2 linked regions of the Thermochromatium tepidum ATCC 43061 genome follow. The protein of the gene in region 1 interacts with the protein of each later gene in a pairwise test. Links are inferred from orthologs where the notes say so. Each region holds a gene or a part of one and is shown on either strand. Other genes may lie near its edges.

The links.
Region 2: the proteins of glnK (region 1) and glnL interact in binary tests that used the Escherichia coli proteins (3 or more experiments, as listed by UniProt). The link is inferred for Thermochromatium tepidum ATCC 43061 from one-to-one orthologs.

Annotation. Positions count from the first base shown.
Region 1 is NZ_CP039268.1:1,555,313-1,571,074, reverse strand. Bases 910-3,620 are described here. They hold glnK (P-II family nitrogen regulator), read right to left. Parts: upstream 2,579-3,620; coding sequence 2,240-2,578; downstream 910-2,239. Other genes in these bases: E6P07_RS07100 (TorF family putative porin), read right to left, coding at 2,644-3,375; E6P07_RS07110 (ammonium transporter), read right to left, coding at 910-2,214. Outside these bases: E6P07_RS07115 (HD-GYP domain-containing protein), read right to left, coding at 1-604; more of E6P07_RS07110, read right to left, coding at 862-909; ubiquinone biosynthesis accessory factor UbiK, read left to right, coding at 3,834-4,100; E6P07_RS07090 (YifB family Mg chelatase-like AAA ATPase), read left to right, coding at 4,115-5,632; E6P07_RS07085 (PilT/PilU family type 4a pilus ATPase), read left to right, coding at 5,755-6,990; E6P07_RS07080 (PilT/PilU family type 4a pilus ATPase), read left to right, coding at 7,013-8,068; E6P07_RS07075 (VanZ family protein), read left to right, coding at 8,120-8,461; E6P07_RS07065 (helicase-related protein), read left to right, coding at 9,420-13,004; E6P07_RS14015 (hypothetical protein), read left to right, coding at 13,065-13,193; E6P07_RS13910 (DUF1156 domain-containing protein), read left to right, coding at 13,190-15,762. UniProt on the Escherichia coli protein: Involved in the regulation of nitrogen metabolism. Regulates the activity of its targets by protein-protein interaction in response to the nitrogen status of the cell.
Region 2 is NZ_CP039268.1:2,189,285-2,194,046, forward strand. The notes cover bases 1-2,824. They hold glnL (nitrogen regulation protein NR(II)), read left to right. Parts: upstream 1-783; coding sequence 784-1,866; downstream 1,867-2,824. Other genes in these bases: glnA (glutamate--ammonia ligase), read left to right, coding at 1-81; E6P07_RS10060 (DUF4124 domain-containing protein), read left to right, coding at 141-650; ntrC (nitrogen regulation protein NR(I)), read left to right, coding at 1,859-2,824. Also shown: more of ntrC, read left to right, coding at 2,825-3,292; E6P07_RS10075 (hypothetical protein), read left to right, coding at 3,331-3,741; argB (acetylglutamate kinase), read right to left, coding at 3,782-4,678.

The sequences.
Region 1 (15,762 bases):
TGATGCGGGCCACGAACAGGTCGCTCATGCGCAGCAGATGCTGCAGCGAATCGCGCACTGGCTTGCCCCGCGGATAGCCACGGCCATCCGGGGTCTCATGATGCTCTTCGACCAGAGACAGCCAGGTCTCGTCGCTCACCCCCAGCCGACGCAGGCTCTTGGCACCCTCGATCGGGTGTTGCTCGATCGCGCGGCGTTGCTCGACATCCGGGGGCCGGACCTGAGCCGTGAGCTGATCCTGCAAGGCACGCATCGCGATATTCATCGTCAGCGCGGCCCGAGTCAGCGCCTGGAGTCGTTCGCCCTGGATGCCGGCGGGCGGACCCACCAGCTGACAGGTCACAGCCGCTAGCAGTGCATGAGAGACACTATAACCATGGCGTGGATCATGAAGCATCTGTACGAGTACGAACAGACTGTCATCGGGATGTTCCGCCAGGGCTTGGGTCAGCGTGCTTTCGAGCCGAGCAAGTTGAGTTTGGAGATCCGGACCATTGACGGAGTCGGGACTGAGTTTCTGGAGCCGTCGATGCAGCGCCGGCCATAGATCCACAGGCTTCAGTTCGGATATCGGTTGGATGGCGTCACCGTCGAGTGTTGACATGGTCGGGGCGCTGATGGATAGCGACGTCCGTATTCTAAACCGGCATGGTCAAACTGTGCTCCTTGTGGTAAGTCCCGATCTTGATCGATTGGTTGCGCGCGAACAAGGGCGATGAAGCAGGCACTGGCTTACATGGCTCTGATGGACAAAAGAATGGGGCCGAATGGCCCCAAAATCACAACAACAGTCGAGGCATGATGAAGGCACCCCGATCTCGGGAGTGTGGACGGATAGCGCCGACCGCCCTTGGGCGCCGATTAGAGGATGTAGCCGCGCTCGTCGTGCTGTGACAGATCCAGGCCCATGGTCTCCTCTTCCTCGGTGACGCGCAGACCCAGGGTGGACTTCACTGTCAGCAGGATCAGCAAACTGAGCACGCCGCCATAAACCAGGGTCGCCAGGACCGAGACGATCTGGATCAGCACCTGGGCCCCCATGGTCTCGATGCCTTCGGCCAAACCCGAGCCGCCCAGGAGCGGGGAGGCGAAGACACCGGTCAGGATGGCGCCGACGATACCGGCCACGCCATGCACGCCCCAGACGTCGAGCGAGTCGTCGTAGCCAAGTTTGCGCTTGAGCTTGGTTGAGGCGATGAAGGCTAAGAAAGCACCGGCACAGCCGATGGCGATCGCCCCCATGGGGCCGGCGGTACCCGAGGCCGGGGTGATGGCGACCAGCCCGGCGACCGCCCCGGTGGCGATACCCAACACCGAGGGTTTACCGTGATTGATCCACTCGGCGAACATCCAGGTCAGGGCTGCCGTGGCCGTGGCCAGTTGGGTGACCGTCAGCGCCATGCCGGCGGTGCCGTCGGCAGCGAGTTCCGAACCCGCATTGAAGCCAAACCAGCCGATCCAGAGCATCGAGGCCCCCATCACGGTCAGACCCAGGTTGTGCGGCGGCATGGCGGTTCCCGGATAGCCCTTGCGTGGACCGAGTACGAGCGCAGCCATCAGACCAGCGATACCGGCATTGATGTGGACCACGGTGCCGCCGGCAAAATCGATCGCGCCGCCGCCTTCCGCGGTGAATCCAAGGATGGCGCCCAGATTGGCGATCCAGCCACCGCCCCACACCCAGTGCCAGATCGGGACATAGACCAGGGTCAACCACAGCGCCATGAACACCAGCATGGCCGAGAACTTCATGCGCTCGGCAAAGGCGCCGACGATGAGCGCTGGGGTGATGATGGCAAAGGTCATCTGGAAGGTCATGTAGAGCGACTCTGGGATGGTGCCGTTGATCGAGTCGATCGTCAGGCCCGAGAGGAAGAGCCTCTCGAAGCCGCCGATGAGCCACTGCAAGGAGCCACCGTCGGTATAGGCCAGGCTATAGCCATAGATGGCCCACAGCAGGCTCATCATGGCGGTGATGACAAAGCACTGCATGAGTACCGATAGGACGTTCTTGGCACGCACCAGACCGGCATAAAACAGCGACAGCCCGGGGATGGTCATGAACAACACCAGCGCAGTGGCGGTCAGCATCCAGGCCGTATCGCCGGAGTCGAGCCTTGGCGTTTCTTCCTGACCCAGAACCAGGAAGGGCACGAGTCCCAAGCCGACCGCAAGCAGCAGTCGGAGGCGTTTGGAAAAGGGCGTCGATCTCATATTAGAACTCTCAATAAAGTCTTGATCAGAGTGCGTCCGCGCCGGTCTCGCCGGTGCGGATCCGGATGACCTGATCGAGCGCGAAGACAAAGATCTTGCCGTCGCCGATCTTGCCGGTGCGCGCGGCCTTGCTGACGGCCTCGATCACCTGATCGACCCTGGCATCTTCGACGGCGATCTCGACCTTGATCTTGGGCAGGAAGTCCACGACATATTCGGCGCCGCGATAGAGTTCGGTGTGGCCCTTCTGGCGACCGAAGCCCTTGACCTCGGTGACCGTGATCCCGGAGACGCCGAGGTCGCCGAGCGCCTCACGCACGTCATCGAGCTTGAAGGGTTTGATGATGGCTGAAACCAGTTTCATGGTGGTTTGACTCCTTGCAGTGGGAACCCAAGGCTTGGACACCCAGACGACTAAGGCGAACGCGCTCAGAACTCTTTCAGCCAGCCGACCCAGACCCTGGGGTCGTCGTCATAGGTGTCGCGTCCGATCTGGTCGTAGTTGAGGCTGAAGGTACCGAAGTCACCAGCCTTGCGGCTGAGCGTCACACCCCAGTGTGCATAGTCGTTGCCGCCCTCGTTGTAGCGGAAGTCGTAATAGCCGCCGCGTAGGCTCAGACCCAGTTCAAAGGGCAGCTCGAAATCGAGGCTGGCGTGGTAGTAGAGATCGCCCTCGATGTAAGTCGACTCGCCGTCGGCGACGCCATCGGCATCGTCGGCCTGACCATAGAGGGTGTAATCGACGCCGGCGGTCAGCCACTTGTAGGTGGCGCTTGCCCCGATCTCGGAAAAGTCGGAATCGCGCCCGTCTGGATAGGCGTAGTAGATGAGCTTGAGTGCGTAGCTTAAGTCGTCGCTGATCGAGCCGCCGAATCCCGTGTAGAAATCGAGCTCATAGTTGATGTCATTGATGTCGTCGCCGAAGTCCACGTTCGAGACCCAGGTGCCGGCCGAAAAACCGCTCTCGTGGGCATAATCCAGACCGCCCTGGATGGCCGGACCATCTTGGGTCTGGCTCTGGCCGCGCCAGATGTAGTTGCTGACGGCGCCGAGGTTGGCGCTGACCGAGTGCGTTTTTGCAGCGAGTGCGACCTGCGAGGCGCTCGCGCCCACGACTAGGAGGCCGGATGCAACGAGCGCGCTTATTCTCTGTGTCTTCATGGAGGTTCCCTCGTGCTGGGTTGTCGTTGGATGGGGTTGGTCGATCAGGGACGTCTTCGGCTCGAGCAAAGGACGGTTCGATCCAGGTGGTCCCGGCTGCCTATCGCCAAACAAAGCAGAGAACATGCCATCGATCATCAAAACCTGGATTTGACCGCCGGGCGGTGCGGCCTGGCCGGGATGTCACCAAGGTCTGGGAAGGATTCCTGAAGGCCGTGGCGTCTTGGTTTCAGGCGGCTTTAGCGCGTCTGCTTGGATGCTTTTTAGCCTCATGTGCGAAGGCCACACCAGATGGTTGCACCAACATGAGGCGTGCTGGCCCGGTCGAGTCGGGTGGATGCTCGTTCGTGGAGCGGGGCTAAATGCAAGACGGTTCGCGAACACGCCCCTATAATGCCCGATCGAGGTCGCTTTCGATCCTAGCTCTCTATTCCAAGCCCATTTAAGGTCTTCAGACGATGTTGGACCCAAAACACTTCGATGATCTGTTCCAGCGCCTGTCTTCGGCCATGCCGAAGGGGCTCCAGGTCTTGCAGGAGGATATCAACCGCAATCTACGCGCATCGCTGGAAGCGGGGCTGTCGCGTCTCGATCTGGTCACGCGTGAGGAGTTCGACGTGCAGTCGGCGGTGCTGGCGCGCACGCGCGCGAAGCTTTCGATGCTGGAGTCGCGGGTGGCGGCCCTGGAGCAAGCCTTGGCGGCGTCCGGGGATCGAACCGGCTGATTGCGGGGCGGGTCTTGGCCCTCTGTATCCTTTACAGCCGTGGGCGGTTTGGGATCGAGGCGCCGCCGGTCACGGTCGAGGTTCAGCTCTCGGGCGGACTGCCGGCGATATCGATCGTCGGTCTGCCCGAGATGGCGGTGCGCGAGAGCAAGGACCGGGTGCATGGCGCGCTCGTCAACAACAAATTCCAGACCCCCAATGGGCGGGTCACGATCAATCTCGCACCTGCGGATCTGCCCAAAGAGGGCGGGCGTTTCGATCTGCCGATCGCGCTCGGTATCCTGGGGGCCTCAGGCCAGCTCCAGACCGAGACGCTCGAACGCTATGAGTTCATCGGCGAGTTGGCGCTTTCCGGCGAGTTGCGTCCGGTCCAGGGTGTGCTGCCCATTGCCTTGGCGACCCGCGCGTCTGGGCGGGCGCTGATCCTGCCCCGCGCCAATGCTGCCGAGGCGGCCCTGGTCGAGGGGCTCGAGGTGCGCCCGGCCACGCATCTGCGCGCGGTCTGCGCCCATCTCGACGGGATTGAGCCACTGCCGCTCCAATCTGGCTCAGAACGCATCCAGGCCCAGCCTGTCTATCCGGATCTGGCCGATGTGCGCGGTCAGGAGCACGGCAAGCGCGGGTTGGAGATCGCTGCCGCCGGAAGGCACTCGATCCTGATGATCGGGCCGCCCGGTGCCGGCAAGTCCATGCTGGCGATGCGCCTGCCCGGGTTGCTGCCGCCCTTGAGCGAATCCGAGGCGCTGGAGGCAGCGACGATCCGCTCGGTCGGTGGGCGTGACCCCTTCGATCCGTCGCGCTGGCTGGAGCGCCCCTTCCGCTCACCGCATCACACGGCCTCGGCGGCGGCCCTGGTCGGCGGTGGCACCCAGCCACGACCGGGCGAGATCTCCCTGGCGCATCATGGCGTGCTCTTTCTCGACGAGCTGCCTGAGTTTGATCGTCGGGTGCTGGAAGTGCTGCGCGAGCCGCTGGAGGCGGGCTGGATCGACATCGCGCGTGCGGCACGTCAGGTGCGTTTCCCTGCGCGGTTCCAGATGGTCGCGGCCATGAATCCCTGTCCTTGTGGTTATCTGGGCGACAGTACCGGGCGCTGCCGTTGCAGTCCAGACCAGGTGGCGCGTTACCGCCGGCGTCTGTCCGGTCCGCTGCTCGATCGCATCGATCTGCATGTCGAGGTCTTGCGCCTGGACGTGGAGCAGCTCACCAGACCGGCGGCGCGCGCGACCGAGACCACGGCCCAGGTGCGCGCCCGTGTCATGGCGGCGCACGAACGACAGCTGGCGCGCGCTGGCAAGTCCAATGCCGAGCTGATGCCCGCCGAGATCGAGCGCGACTGTGCGCTCGATGCCGCGGGACGGAAGCTGATCGAGCAGGCCCTGACACGACTGGCGCTCTCGGCGCGCGCCTATCACCGGATTCTCAAGGTGGCGCGCACCATCGCCGACCTGGGCGGCGCCGAGCGCATCGACACGACACATCTGAGCGAGGCCATTGGTTACCGCCGGCTCGATCGGGGCGTCAAAGTTTGAGTCGGCGCCATTTCCGCTCTGCTAGATTTAGGATCTAGCAGGGCAACGCGCGCCGGTGCACCTCGGTATCGGATGCGCGACCATCATCGCCGATCGTCGTAACCTAACATCAGGGGGGCGTTATGGACCGTCAGCAAGCCGCAAATTTCATGCTCGACTGTTTGCGCAAGATGATGCAGAAGAATGGGTCCGATCTCTTCATCTCCGCCGGATTTCCCCCTGCCTGCAAGATCCACGGACGCATGACGCCGATGAGCACGCAGACGCTGTCTGGCGAGCAGACCAACATCCTGGTGCGTTCGATCATGAACGATCGCCAGGTGCGCGACTTCGATGCCCACAAGGAGTGCAACTTCGCCATCAGCCCCAAGGGTATTGGACGCTTCCGCGTCAATGCCTTCGTGCAACAGGGGCTCTCGGGCGCGGTGTTGCGTACCATCAACTCCAACATCCCGACCATCGAGGAGCTCAAACTGCCGCCGGTGCTCAAGGAGATCGTGATGAACAAGCGCGGCCTGGTACTCATGGTCGGCGGTACGGGTTCGGGTAAGTCCACCTCCCTGGCGGCCATGATCGGTCATCGTAACGCCAACAGCTATGGTCACATCATCACTATCGAGGATCCGGTCGAGTATGTGCACCCGCATATCAACTGTCTGGTGACCCAGCGCGAGGTCGGGGTCGACACCGAGAGCTGGGACGCCGCCCTCGTCAACACCCTACGTCAGGCCCCGGACGTGATCCTGATCGGCGAGATCCGCACCCGCGAAACCATGGAACATGCGATCAACTTCGCCGAGACCGGACACCTCTGTCTCTCGACGCTGCACGCCAACAGCGCCAACCAGGCACTCGACCGCATCATCAACCTTTTCCCCGAGGAGCGCCGCGCTCAGCTGCTGATGGATCTCTCGCTCAACCTGAAGGCGATCATCTCGCAGCGTCTGCTGCCCTGCACCGATGGTGGGCGTATCGCCGCCGTCGAGATCATGCTCAACTCACCTCTGATCCAGGATCTGATCTTCAAGGGCGACGTCGGCGGCATCAAGGCGGTTATGAAGAAATCGCGCGAACTCGGGATGCAGACCTTCGACATGGCGCTGTTCGATCTGTATGAGGCCGGGAAGATCTCTTACGAAGACGCCCTGCGCAACGCCGACTCCATGAATGGTCTGCGTCTAGCGATCAAGCTCGAAGGCCGTAGCGCACGCGAGAAGGATCATTTCAGCGGGACTGAAGCCCTGTCGATCCTCAACGACGAGGACGAGGAGGACGATCCGGATTCGAATAGATTCGGTGGGCCCTCGCCAGTCTCGACCATCGAAGACCCGCCGACACCCTTCACGCCGAATCGATAACGCGCTGCGACGGTAAGCCGCCATGGATATCAAGCCGTATCTCGAGCTCATGATCAAGCACAAGGCATCGGACCTGTTCTTCGCCCCAGGCACCCAGGTCAAGATCAAGATCGAGGGCGTCATCCGCTCGGTCGGCGAGACGGTATTGACTGCCGACGCCTGTCACCAGGCCATCGAGGGCATCATGACCCCCGAGCAGATCGAGGAACTAAGACGCGAGCGCGAACTCGACTTTGCCATTGCGCTCGAAGGCAGGGCGCGCTTTCGTGTCAACGCCTATTTCCAGCGTGGCCACCCGGCGATGGTGTTGCGCTATATCCGGTCCGAGGTGCCGACGCTCGAAGAACTGAAGGCACCGCCGATCCTCTCTGAGCTCATCATGCACAAACGTGGGATTATCCTCATGGTTGGGGCGACAGGCTCGGGCAAGTCGACCACGCTTGCGGCCATGATCGACCACCGCAACCGCCATTCGACTGGACACATCGTCACCATCGAGGATCCGATCGAATTCACCCACAGACACCGGCAGTGCATCGTCAGCCAGCGTGAGATCGGCATCGACACCAAGGGCTATGCCAATGCCCTCAAGAGCGTGCTGCGCGAGGCCCCGGACGTGGTGCTGATCGGTGAGATCCGCACTCGCGAAACCATGGAGGCAGCCATCGAGCTGGCCGGCACCGGCCATCTGGCGATCTCGACCCTGCATGCCAACAATGCCTATCAGGCGCTGGAACGCATCATCAACCTGTTTCCGCAGGAGATGCACAAGACGCTGTTCATGGATCTTTCGGTCTATATGCGCGCCATCCTGTCGCAGCGTCTGGTGCGCACCAAGGACGGCTCGCGTTGCGCGGCGATCGAGATCCTCGTCAACACGCCGCACATCGCCGACCTGATCCGCGACGGACGGGTCGAATCCATTAACGAGGCGATGCAGGAGAGCACCGCCGGCGGCATGTGCACCTTTGACGATGCGCTGTTGGCGCTCTACAACGCTGGTACCATCACCCTGGAAGAGGCGCTGGCCAATGCCGATTCGGCGCCCAATCTGGAGGCGAAGATCCATTTTGGCTGATCCGTTATGGCTGAATCTGAATCTCGCCGTTACTGGCTGCTTGAGGTAGGCATGTCTTGCGAGAGCCCCAAGCCGCTCTATCGCCTCGCCCTGGTGGTCTGTCTGCTGGCCGTGCTCTATCTGGCCCTGGCCCCCGTCAGACCGGTGACTGGGCTCGGCGATGACAAGGCCAATCATCTGCTGGCCTTCCTGGTGCTGGCCTGGCTCGCCGACGGCGGCTGGCCGGGGCGCGCCCGGGCCTGGATGCGCTGGGGCTGGTTGCTCGGTTACGCCCTGCTCATCGAGGCGTTGCAATCTGGATTGACGTATCGCGACGCCTCTTGGCTCGATCTGCTGGCCGATGGCTTGGGGCTTGGGCTCTACTCGGGATTTAGGTGGCTCCTCACTCAGTAGAAGCGATCAACCCTGGCTTCGCTCACCCCATTAAACCGCTTAGGGAAACGCTGAACAACTGCCTCACACCGCCGCCCTTGATGCTTGGCACCCGAAACTGATCAACCCGTGTGCAATGAGCGCTCTTTTGGCTCAATCGCCCCGGACGGGGCCCTCATTTGCCCCCCAATGGGGGCTGCAGCGGGCCTCTCTGCACCCATCAGGGCGCACTTTGCCCCCGTGGGCGCAGGCCAAGCCTGCCAGCCAGCACCACATTGGCCAGTGCAAAGGGCGTGTGCAGGTGGTGCGTGTTCTTGAGCAGGCCGCGATAGCGGGTCTTGCGGATGTCCAAACAGATCCTCGATCACGTGAAACGCATGCTCACCCTTGGCCGGATGCGGGCCTTGGTCTGTTCGAGCCGGTCAAGGACGACCCCCAGAGGGCTGTCTTTGGTCAGTCTGCGTCTCTTGCCCGGCATCATGGCCACATGCCAGCACACATTCGGGTGTTGGCGCTGGACCTCTTCACGCTTGTCCACGCCCCGATCGCCCGCATCGGCAAAGACATCCGACTCCTAGCCATGCAGCAGGGCATGCGCCTGGGTCACATCATTGATGTTGGCCGCCGTACCCATTACCGTGTGCACCAGGCCCGACTTCGCATCCGCCCCGACGTGGGCCTTCATCCCGAAGTGACACTGGTTGCCCTTCTTGGTTTGGTGCATCTCGGGGTCGCGCTCACCCGTGTGGTTCTTGGTGGAGCTGGGCGCGGCAATGAGCATGGCGTCCACGATGGTGCCCTGGCGCATCAACAAACAGGCCGCGCTCGGCCAGGTGCGCGTTGATGGCGCTCGCTGTGCATCCGGAAGCCGGTCACGAACATCACCTGACGACGCTGTGGCGGGTTCTGCGCGACGCGGCCCGTTGGCGGGCGCTGGTGCTGATGGTGGCGGGTTAGGCGAGAGCAGAAACACAGCGCGATGATGAAACTCGAACGACTCCAGCCCCATACGATCGTGCGCGGCATCGTCCCCGACGCGCTGGTCACCGTGGTCAGCGTGCAGTGGTTCGGTTCCGAAGCGCTGGAGCTGACCTATAAAACCGCCGACGGGCGGGTGGCCAACCAGCTCGTCTATCGCGACAGCGAACCCTCGTTGGAACTCGTCGAACAAGGCCGCCCGTGGAGTTTCGATGGCGATGGCGCGCTCTTCCGTTTGGTCTCCGAAGCCCAGCGCATCCGGCTGGCGCATCTCTTCGACCCGGTGCTCGCCGTTCATACCTCCATCGTCGAGCCGCTGCCGCACCAGATTACGGCCGTCTATGAGGCGATGCTGCCGCGTCAGCCCTTGCGCTTTCTGCTCGCCGATGACCCCGGCGCCGGCAAGACCATCATGGCCGGTCTGCTCATCAAGGAACTGGTCGCGCGCGGCGACTTGCAGCGTTGCCTGATCGTCTGCCCAGGTAGTCTGGCCGAGCAATGGCAGGACGAGCTCTACCGGCGCTTTCACCTGCCCTTCGAGATCCTCACCAACGACAAGCTCGAAGCAGCGCGCACCGGCAACTGGTTCATGGAGACCAACCTGGTCATCGCCCGGCTCGACAAGCTCGCGCGCGATGAAGACGTGCAGCGGAAACTGCAAGCGCCCGAGTGCCGCTGGGACCTCGTGGTTTGCGACGAAGCGCACAAAATGTCGGCTGCGTATTTCGGCGGCGAGATCAAATACACCAAGCGCTATCGGCTGGGCCAACTGCTTGGCGGCCTCACGCGCCACCTCTTGCTGATGACGGCCACCCCGCACAACGGCAAAGAGGCCGACTTCCAGCTCTTCATGGCTCTGCTCGATGGCGACCGCTTCGAGGGCAAATACCGCGACGGCGTGCACTCCGCCGATGTGTCGGATCTCATGCGGCGCATGGTTAAGGAAGACCTGCGCAAGTCCGACGGCACGCCGCTGTTTCCCCCGCGCCTCGCCTATACCGTGCCCTACCGCCTCTCGCCGCAAGAGGCGGCGCTCTACACGGCCGTCACCGAATACGTGCGCAACGAGTTCAACCGCGCCGAAGCGCTGGAGAACGACAAGCGCGCCGGCACCGTGGGGTTTGCGCTGACCATCCTGCAACGGCGTCTAGCCTCGTCTTCGGAAGCGATCTACCAGTCCTTGCGCCGACGCCGCGAGAGGCTGGAGTCGCGTCTTGGCGAACTCGAAATCCTGCAACGCGCGGGGCAAGCGTCACCGACACTGCCGGCAGTTGCCGAGCTCAGCGCCGAAGACATCGACGACCTTGAAGACGCCCCGGACAACGAAGTCGAGGCCTTCGAAAAAGAAATCCTCGACCAGGCCACCGCCGCGCGCACTATCCCGGAACTGCGCATCGAGATTGATATGCTCCGAACACTCGAAGCCCAGGCGCTCGCCGTGCGTCGCAGCGGCAGCGATACCAAGTGGACGGAACTGGCCAGCCTGCTGGGGGAAATCTTCACACCGGCGGCCTTGGCCTCAGGGCTGCGCGCCGAGGAACCCGCCGCGCCCTACGGATCGGACCCAATCCCGCCGCCCAAGCCTTCGCCGCACCAAAAGCTCGTCATCTTCACCGAACACCGCGACACGCTCCACTATTTGCAAGACCGCATCAGCCGCTTCCTGGGCCGGGAGGAAGCCGTGGTCGTCATCCACGGCGGCACCGGCCGCGAAGAGCGCCTCAAGGCGCAGGAATCGTTCCAGCACGACCCACAGGTCAAGGTACTGCTGGCCACCGATGCCGCCGGCGAGGGCATCAACCTGCAGCGCGCGCACCTCATGGTCAACTACGACCTGCCGTGGAACCCCAACCGGCTCGAACAACGCTTCGGGCGTATCCACCGCATCGGCCAGACCGAAATCTGCTACCTGTGGAACCTGGTGGCCGAGGACACGCGCGAGGGCGACGTCTATCGGCGCCTGCTGGAGAAGCTCGACGAAGCGCGCCGTGCGCTGGGCGGCCGGGTGTTCGATGTGCTGGGCAAGCTGCAGTTCGAGGGCCGGCCGCTGCGCGAGCTGATGATCGAAGCCATCCGTCATGGCGAGCGGCCCGAGGTCAAAGCGTATCTCACCACCGTGCTCGATACGGCGCTGGACAAGACCCACCTGCAATCCCTGCTCGACGAGCGCCAACTGGTGCATGACAGCATGGACGCCAGCCGCGTGCAGCGCATCCGCGAAGACATGGAGCGCGCCGAGGCGCGGCGCCTGCAGCCGCACTACATCGAATCCTTCTTTCTCGAAGCCTTCAAGCAACTCGGCGGCAGTTCCAAGCAACGCGAGCCACGCCGTTACGAAATCACCCACGTGCCGGCATTGGTACGCAACCGCGACCGCCTCATCGGCGCGGGCGATCCGGTGCTCGCGCGTTATGAGCGCATCGTCTTCGAAAAGGATCTGATCGCGCCCCCGGGCCAGCCGCTCGCCGCGTTCGTCTGCCCCGGCCACCCGCTGCTCGACGCGGTGCTGGACTTGACGCTCGAGCGCCAGCGCGACCTGATGAAGCGGGGCACGGTGCTGGTGGACGAGCGCGATTCCGGCACGAGCCCGCGCGTGCTCTTCTTCCTCGAGCACGCCATTCAGGATGCGAGCCTCACCGCGGCCGGCGAGCGGCGCACCATCTCGCGCCGCATGCTCTACGTCGAGATGGACGCCGACGGTCGCATGCGGCGCCTCAACTACGCACCCTACCTCGACTACCGCCCGCTGGCGGCCAGCGAACCCGACGCCGCGACCCTGCTGGCCCGACCCGAGATGGCGTGGATCACGCGCGAGCTGGAAGCCCGTGCACAGAGCCATGCCATCGCCAGCGTCGTTCCCGAGCACGTGCGCGAAGTGCGCGAACGGCGCCTGGCATGGATCGAAAAGACGCGCACGGCGGTCAAGGACCGCCTCACCAAGGAGATCGCCTACTGGGACCACCGCGCCGAAGCGCTCAGGCTCCAGGAACAGGCGGGCAAGGCCGGCGCGCGGCTCAACTCGCAGGAGGCACGCCGCCGGGCCGATGAACTGCAGTCGCGTCTCGAGCGGCGACTCGCCGAACTGGACCGCGAGGCCCAGGTCTCGGCGCTGCCGCCGGTGGTGGTGGGCGGGGTCGTCGTCGTGCCGATGGGTCTGCTCGCCAAAGCGGCCGGGCGTGCCGCGCCGGCTCGCGCCGTGCCCACCGATACGCAGGCCGCCGCCGCCCGGGCGCGCGCGATCGTCATGGACGTCGAACGGCGGCTGGGATTTGAACCCGTGGACCGGGAGTTCGACAAGCTTGGCTACGACATCGAAAGCCGCGTGCCCGGCACGGGCCGCCTGCGCTTCATCGAAGTGAAAGGCCGGGTATCCGGCGCACCCACCATCACGGTGACCCGCAACGAAATCCTCTACTCACTGAACAAACCCGAGGACTTCATCCTCGCCATCGTCGAATTTCTCGACGACAAGAATCACAAGGTGCACTACGTGCGCCAGCCGTTCAACCGCGAGCCGGATTTCGGGGTTACGAGTGTGAACTACGACTTTGCCGAGTTGCTGGCCCGTGCGGAGGCGCCGCGCTAGCCCGGCCGCGCAGCTCGGAAGTTTGATCGCCGTCGCGGCTTCAGAGTAGATTTCACGGTCATGACCCCCAACGATCTGCTCCGCCGCCCGCAGGGCAAGCCCCCCGAATGCGAGCGCGGCCTGGTGCGTGAAATCGGCACCGGCCCGCGCGATCCGCGACGCCGTTACTACCTGGCCAAGACCCCATGACCCCCAAGAAAAAACTCATCGAAGTCGCCCTGCCGCTCGAAGCCATCAACCAGGCCGCCGCGCGCGAGAAGTCGATCCGCCACGGCCACCCGAGCACCTTGCACTTGTGGTGGGCGCGCCGCCCGCTGGCCGCGGCGCGGGCGGTGATCTTCGCGCAGATGGTCGATGACCCGTCGAGCCTCCCCGACCTCTTTCCGACCGAGCGCGAGCAGCAAAAGGAGCGCCAGCGGCTGTTCCGCATCATCGAGGACCTGGTGCAGTGGGAGAACACCACGAACGAGCAGGTGATCGAGCGCGCGCGGGCCGAGATCTGGCAGAGCTGGCGCCGCGCCTGCGCCGAGCATGCGGACCATCCGCGGGCGAAAGAACTGTTCGACCGCCACAAGCTGCCCGCCTTCCACGACCCCTTCGCCGGTGGCGGGGCGCTGCCGCTGGAGGCGCAGCGGCTCGGGCTCGAAGCCTACGCCAGCGACCTGAACCCGGTGGCGGTGCTGATCAACAAGGCGATGATCGAGATCCCGCCGAAGTTCGCGGGCCGACCGCCGGTCAATCCAGAAAGTAGGACTCAGGATTTAGGACCTAGGACTGAGGATTTAGGATATAGCAGGGGACGAGATGGGGCTGCACTATCGAGAACTGATGGTTTGGCAAAAGGCGATGGACCTTGCGAAAGAAGTTTATCGCCTGGCCCCGAATTTGCCGAAGGAAGAGACCTACGGAATGCGCTCGCAGATCACGCGGGCGGCCACGTCGGTCCCGGCGAACATCGCGGAAGGATGGACTCGGGAGACAGAGAAGGATCGGGCGCACTTCTTGGCGATCGCCCAAGGCTCCCTGGCGGAGACCGAGACGCTTCTGACGCTCTGCGAGGAACTTGGCTGGTTTCCAGTGGACAAGACGCAGACCCTCAGAGGGTTGATGAACGAGACGGGGAAGATTCTGAGCACTCTTCGCAAGAAGATGCGCGACCCCCGCTAAGTCCTAAGTCCTCGCTAAGTCCTAAGTCCTACACGCTATTCGCTCGCGAGTGGAAAGGCGCGCAGGGGCTGGCCGAGGACGTGCGCCACTACGGCCAGTGGATGCGCGACGAGGCCGAGCGCCGCATCGGCCACCTCTACCCCAAAATCGAGGTGACGCCAGAGATGGCCGCCGACCGCCCGGATCTCAAACCGCTGGTCGGCCAGCAGCTCACCGTGATCGCCTGGCTGTGGGCGCGCACGGTGAGAAGCCCCAACCCCGCCTTCGCCCACGTGGAGGTGCCTCTCGCCTCGACCTTCATGCTCTCCACCAAGGCCGGCAAGGAGGCCTACGTCGAGCCGGTGATCGAAGGCGGCGGCTATCGCTTCACCGTGAAGGTGGGCAAGCCCAAGGATGCCGAGGCGGCGAAGAACGGCACCAAGCTCGCTCGCGGCGCGAACTTCCGCTGCCTGATGTCGGGCACGCCGATCGCGGGCGATTACATCAAGGCCGAGGGCCGGGCCGGACGCATGGGCGCGCGGCTGATGGCGATCGTCGCCGAGGGTGAGCGCGGGCGGGTGTATCTCGCGCCGACGCCGGAGCACGAGGCGGCGGCGCGGCAGGCGAAGCCGGAGTGGAGGCCGGAGGGCGACGTGCCTGCGAGACTCACGGGTGGGACCTGCGTGCCCTACGGCCTGAGGACCTGGAGCGACCTCTTCACCCCCCGCCAGCTCGTGGCGCTGACTACGTTCTCGGACCTGGTGGGCGAGGCGATGGCGCGGGTCCAGCGCGACGCCATCGCCGCGGGGCTCCCCGACGACGGCCAGCCGCTTCGCGACGGCGGCACCGGCGCCACGGCGTATGCGGAGGCGGTGGGGGTGTATTTGGGCATCGCTTTGAGCAGGCTGACTGACATCTGCAACGCACTCTGCCGATGGGAAGTGACCAAGACTCAGGTCCGCAACCTGTTCGGACGTCAGGCCATTCCGATGCTTTGGGACTTCGCCGAAAACAACGTCTTCGGCGAGGCTGCTGGCGACTACATGGTGAGCCTCGGCAACATGGTGAAGGCACTCGAACAAGTGCCTGCCCATGATCACGGTTCCGCACGTCAAGGCAATGCTCAGACGCAGACAGTCAGCGTCGGCAAGGTCGTCTCCACCGACCCGCCCTACTACGACAACATCGGCTACGCCGACCTCTCGGACTTCTTCTACGTCTGGTTGCGCCGCTCGCTGCGGCCGGTCTTCCCTGACCTCTTCGCCACGCTGGCCGTGCCCAAGGCCGAGGAGTTGGTCGCCACGCCCTATCGGCACGGCAGCAAGGAGAAGGCCGAGGCCTTCTTCCTCGACGGCATGACGCAGGCGATGCACCGCCTGGCCGAGCAGACGCACCCGGCCTTTCCGGTCACCATCTACTACGCCTTCAAACAGCAAGAAGTGAGGGAAGAGAAGCGAGAAAAGAGTAATGCGCTCGATCCCGAATCTCACTCCTCACTCCTCTCCCCTCACGCCTCGACCGGCTGGGAGACCTTTCTCGACGCGGTGATCCGCTCCGGCTTCGCCATCAGCGGCACCTGGCCGATGCGCACGGAGCTCGGCAACCGCATGAT
Region 2 (4,762 bases), 620 kb from region 1 along the record:
ATCGATCTCAAGATGAAGGAGGTCACGCGCGTTCGGATGACGACCCATCCGGTCGAGTTCGATATGTACTACAGCCTCTAAATCTCTCCAAATAAGGGGGGCTGTTCGGATCGGCACGCTTGGGCTAATCTTTACGGACCATGCTCAACGCCGCGCCGATCCTAGTCTTGCTATTGTTTTGCGCGCCTTCCAGCGCCGCGGTCTACCGTTGGCTCGATACCGAGGGTAAAGTCTATTATTCCGATCGTCGGGTATCGAACGCCGATCGACTCAATGTGGAATCTGGCAGTGTCACTGAGGCCAAGCCCGCCCAATTGGGTCCAAGCTCGCCCGACGAGCCCTATCTCGGACCCTATACCGCGCTTGAAATCCTCGCCCCAGGCGAGCAGACGACCCTGTCTGAATCCGGTATACCGCTGAGCCTGCGACTCGATCCAGCCCTGATCGAGGGCCACCGTCTGTTGCTGTTGGTCGATGACCAGGCTCTACCGGTCGAGGCGACCCAGACCCAGTTCAGGCTGACGGGGCTCGGTGCCGGGACACACAGGCTTCAGCTCCAGATCCGCGGGGCCGACGATCGGAGCGTCGCCCAGTCCGCCCCCACCACCTTCCGAGTCAGCGAACCCAGGGCGCCTGGTCAACTCCCCTGATCAGTGGGTTCCGTGTTCATGACGGTCATGTGCGCCTGGATCCAAGACTGGTGCCGTATTTGCTTGTCTCGTCAACAACGGTCGCTCCGCCAGAAGTGGTCGGTGCGGCCAATCACGATTCGGGATCCAATGGATGACGACTCATGCGACCAAGCCGACGCTCGAGCGCCGGATCCTCGATCATCTTAGCACGTCCGTGATGCTGTTCGACGCCGAATTGCGTCTTACCTATCTCAATCCGTCCGCCGAGGTTCTGTTTGAGGTCAGTGCGCGTCATCTGCTGGGGGAGCCGGCCGCGCGTCTGCTGCCCTGTCCGGACGCAGACATCGAGGAGCGTCTGAGCAAGGCGTTAGCCTCCGGTCATCCCTTCACCGAGCGCGAGATCAACCTCTTGATCGGCGACGGACGCACCAAAACGGTGAACTACACCGTCCTACCCTTACACCCTGTGGAGGCAGAACAGGAGTTGCTGGTCGAGCTCTATCAGGTCGACCGTCAGCTTCGGATTACGCGCGAGGAACAGCTGCTGTCACAACATCAGGCGACTCGGGCCTTGCTGCGCGGTCTGGCCCATGAGATCAAGAACCCGCTCGGTGGGCTGCGCGGCGCCGCCCAGCTCCTGGAACGCGAACTGCCGGAGGCCGCCTTGCGCGAATACACCCGCATCATCATCGACGAGGCCGACCGCCTCCAGGCGCTGATGGACCGCATGATTGGTCCGCATCACCTGCCGCCGCGCCGCGCGCTGGTGAACATCCATGACGTGCTGGAACATGTGCGAACACTCATCCTGGCCGAGTCGCCCCAAGGCCCATTGGTCCAGCGCGACTATGACCCGAGTCTCCCGGATCTCAACGCCGATCGTGATCGTTTGATCCAGGCGCTGCTCAACCTGGCGCGCAACGCGGCCACCGCCGCCGGTCCGCACGGCTGTCTGCAATTCAAGACGCGGGTATTGCGCCAATTTACCATCGGCAGCCGCCGTCACAAATTGGTGCTCCAGGTGCAGGTCCGGGACAATGGACCGGGCATCCCCGACGAGATCTGCAGCCGCATCTTCTATCCCATGGTCTCAGGCCGCCCGGACGGGACCGGGCTTGGGCTCTCGATCGCCCAGGAGCTCATCCATCAGCATGGCGGCCTGATCGCGTGTGAGAGCCGCCCGGGCGATACCGTCTTTCATGTCTACCTACCCTTGGAGCCGAGCTGTGACTAGGGTGCCGCATGTCTGGGTCATCGACGACGACCGCTCGATTCGCTGGGTGCTCGACCGTGCCCTGCGCAAGGCCGGGATGCAGGTGACCTGCTTCTCCGATGGGGTTGGTATCCTCGAATCGCTCCAGCGCGAGCAGCCCGATGTGATCCTCACCGACATCCGGATGCCGGGGATCGATGGGCTAGAACTGCTGCGTCAGGTAAAGGGCCGCTATCCGGGGCTACCCGTGATCATCATGACTGCGCACTCGGATCTCGACAGCGCGGTCTCGGCCTTCCAGGGCGGGGCGTTCGAATATCTGCCCAAGCCGTTCGATCTCGACGAGGCCGTCGCCCAGGTCAGCCGGGCCTGCCGGCGTGGACGGGAAGAGCGCGTCGAGGAGGTCAGTGTCACGCGCGGACCGGACATCATCGGCGCGGCGCCGGCAATGCAGGACGTCTTTCGCGCCATCGGGCGCCTGGCGCGTTCCAATATCACGGTGCTCATCACGGGCGAATCGGGCACTGGCAAGGAGCTGGTCGCCCAGGCACTGCATCGTCACAGCCCCAGGAGCGAGCGACCCTTCATCGCGCTCAACATGGCGGCCATCCCACGCGATCTGCTGGAATCTGAGCTGTTCGGTCACGAGCGCGGCTCCTTCACCGGCGCCCAGGCACGACGCGAGGGTCGGTTTGAGCAGGCCGATGGCGGCACCCTGTTCCTCGACGAGATCGGCGACATGCCCGCCGAGTTGCAGACCCGGCTGCTGCGGGTGCTGGCCACAGGCGAGTTCTATCGGGTCGGTGGCATGGCGCCGATCAAGGTCGATGTGCGCATCATCGCGGCGACGCATCAGAACCTCGAACACTTGGTGCGCGAGGGGCGCTTTCGCGAGGACCTGTTCCACCGGCTCAACGTCATCCGCCTCCAGCTCCCGGCCCTGCGCGACCGGCGTGAGGACATCCCGTTACTGATGCGTCACTTTCTGGTGCAGGCCGCGCGCGAGCTGGGCGGCGAGCCCAAGGTACTCCTGCCGGACGCGGTCGACCGGCTCCAGCAGCTCGACTGGCCGGGCAATGTGCGACAATTGGAAAACACCGCCCGCTGGCTGACCGTCATGGCCTCCGGCAAGCATATCCATGCCGAAGACCTGCCGACCGAGCTCCAGTCCGATCCGGGTGAGGGGGTCCGCGATCAGCCCTGGGAACAGGGCCTACGCCACTGGGCGCGGCAGCGGCTCAAGGATGGACGCGAGGGGTTACTCGACACGGCCTTGCCCGCCTTCGAGCGCATCCTGATCCAGGTCGCGCTCGAACACACGGGCGGTCGGCGTCAGGACGCCGCCCGGCTCCTGGGGTGGGGACGCAACACCCTGACGCGCAAGCTCAGGGAGCTGGGTCTGGACGCGGAAGAGGCCCCAGACGTTGTCAGTGAGCCAGGTGGGTAAGAGCGCTACCCTGGTTGTCAGAGATAAGGAGGACCGCGTTGGACAGCACCAGTATCGAACTCAAGGGCTCCGAGATCGAGTCGATCGACCATGACGGCGATCGCGTCGAGATCCGCTTTTCACGCGCCTATCTGATCAAGACGATGACGGGCTCGGTCGAACGCACGCGCTGGTGGCAGGCCGGCAGCCTGGTGATCGAGGGGGCCGAGGTCGCCGAACGCCCGCCGCAAGGTCCCTTGGTCTGCGCCGGCGGCGATCTCGACGAGAACGTCTACACCTACCGCGACATGATCCCGATTCCATTCGAGAGTCGTGGTCATATCCGGTGTGCGCTGAGGTTCGAAGGGACCGAGTCGAGGCTCGTCGTCACCGGGAACGCCGCCCGACTGAGGATGCTCGATGTCCCCAAATACATCGAGCATCTGCGCCCAGGGAAGGGTGGGTCCTGAACCCGCCCCTACAACCCTGCCATTGTGCGGTGGGGCCGTGTCAGCGCCCTCGAATCAGGGTACCGACGCCAGTATCCGTGAAGAGATCGAGCATGACGGCGTGCTCCACCCGACCGTCGATGATGTGCGCCGACTTCACGCCCGATTGCACGGCCTCGATGGCACAGCGGATCTTGGGCAGCATGCCCCCCTGGATCACGCCCTCATCGATCAGCGCCTGGACGCGCCCGACATCGAGCTCGGGGATGAGCTGACCCTGGGCATCGAGCAGACCGGCGGTGTTGGTCAGGAGCAAGAGCTTCTCGGCCCGCAGCACCTCGGCTATCTTGCCGGCGACCAGGTCGGCATTGATGTTGTAGGAATGACCATCGGCGCCCACCCCGATCGGGGCAATGACCGGGATGAAGTTGCCCTTGGTCAGCATATGGATGATGGCCGGATCGATGCTCTCGACCTCGCCGACATGGCCTAAGTCGATGATCTCGGGGGCCTGGAGTTCGGGGGCATCGCGCGTGATGAGCAGCTTGCGCGCGCGGATCAGATCGCCGTCCTTGCCGGTCAGGCCCACGGCCGCGCCGCCGTGCCTGTTGATGAAATTGACGATCTCCTTGTTGACCAGGCCGCCGAGGACCATCTCGACCACGTCCATGGTCTCGGCGTCGGTCACGCGCATCCCCTGCACGAACTCGCTCGTCTTGCCGAGCCGGTTCAGCAACGAACCGATCTGCGGCCCACCGCCGTGCACGATCACCGGGTTGATGCCGACGAGCTTCATCAGCACCATGTCGCGGGCGAAGCCCTCCTTCAGCGCCGCATCGACCATGGCGTTGCCGCCGTATTTGATCACCATGGTCTTGCCCTGGAAGCGCTTGATGTAGGGCAGGGCCTCGATCAGGACGTGGGCGATGGTCTGGGCACGTTCGGTTGGCAGTGACATGACGGCGGGACTCGCGATTGGAAAGGATTGACAGGGTGTTCAGGATCAAGCCCCATGCTGGGAGGCAGGGGCGAGCTGCGCGCC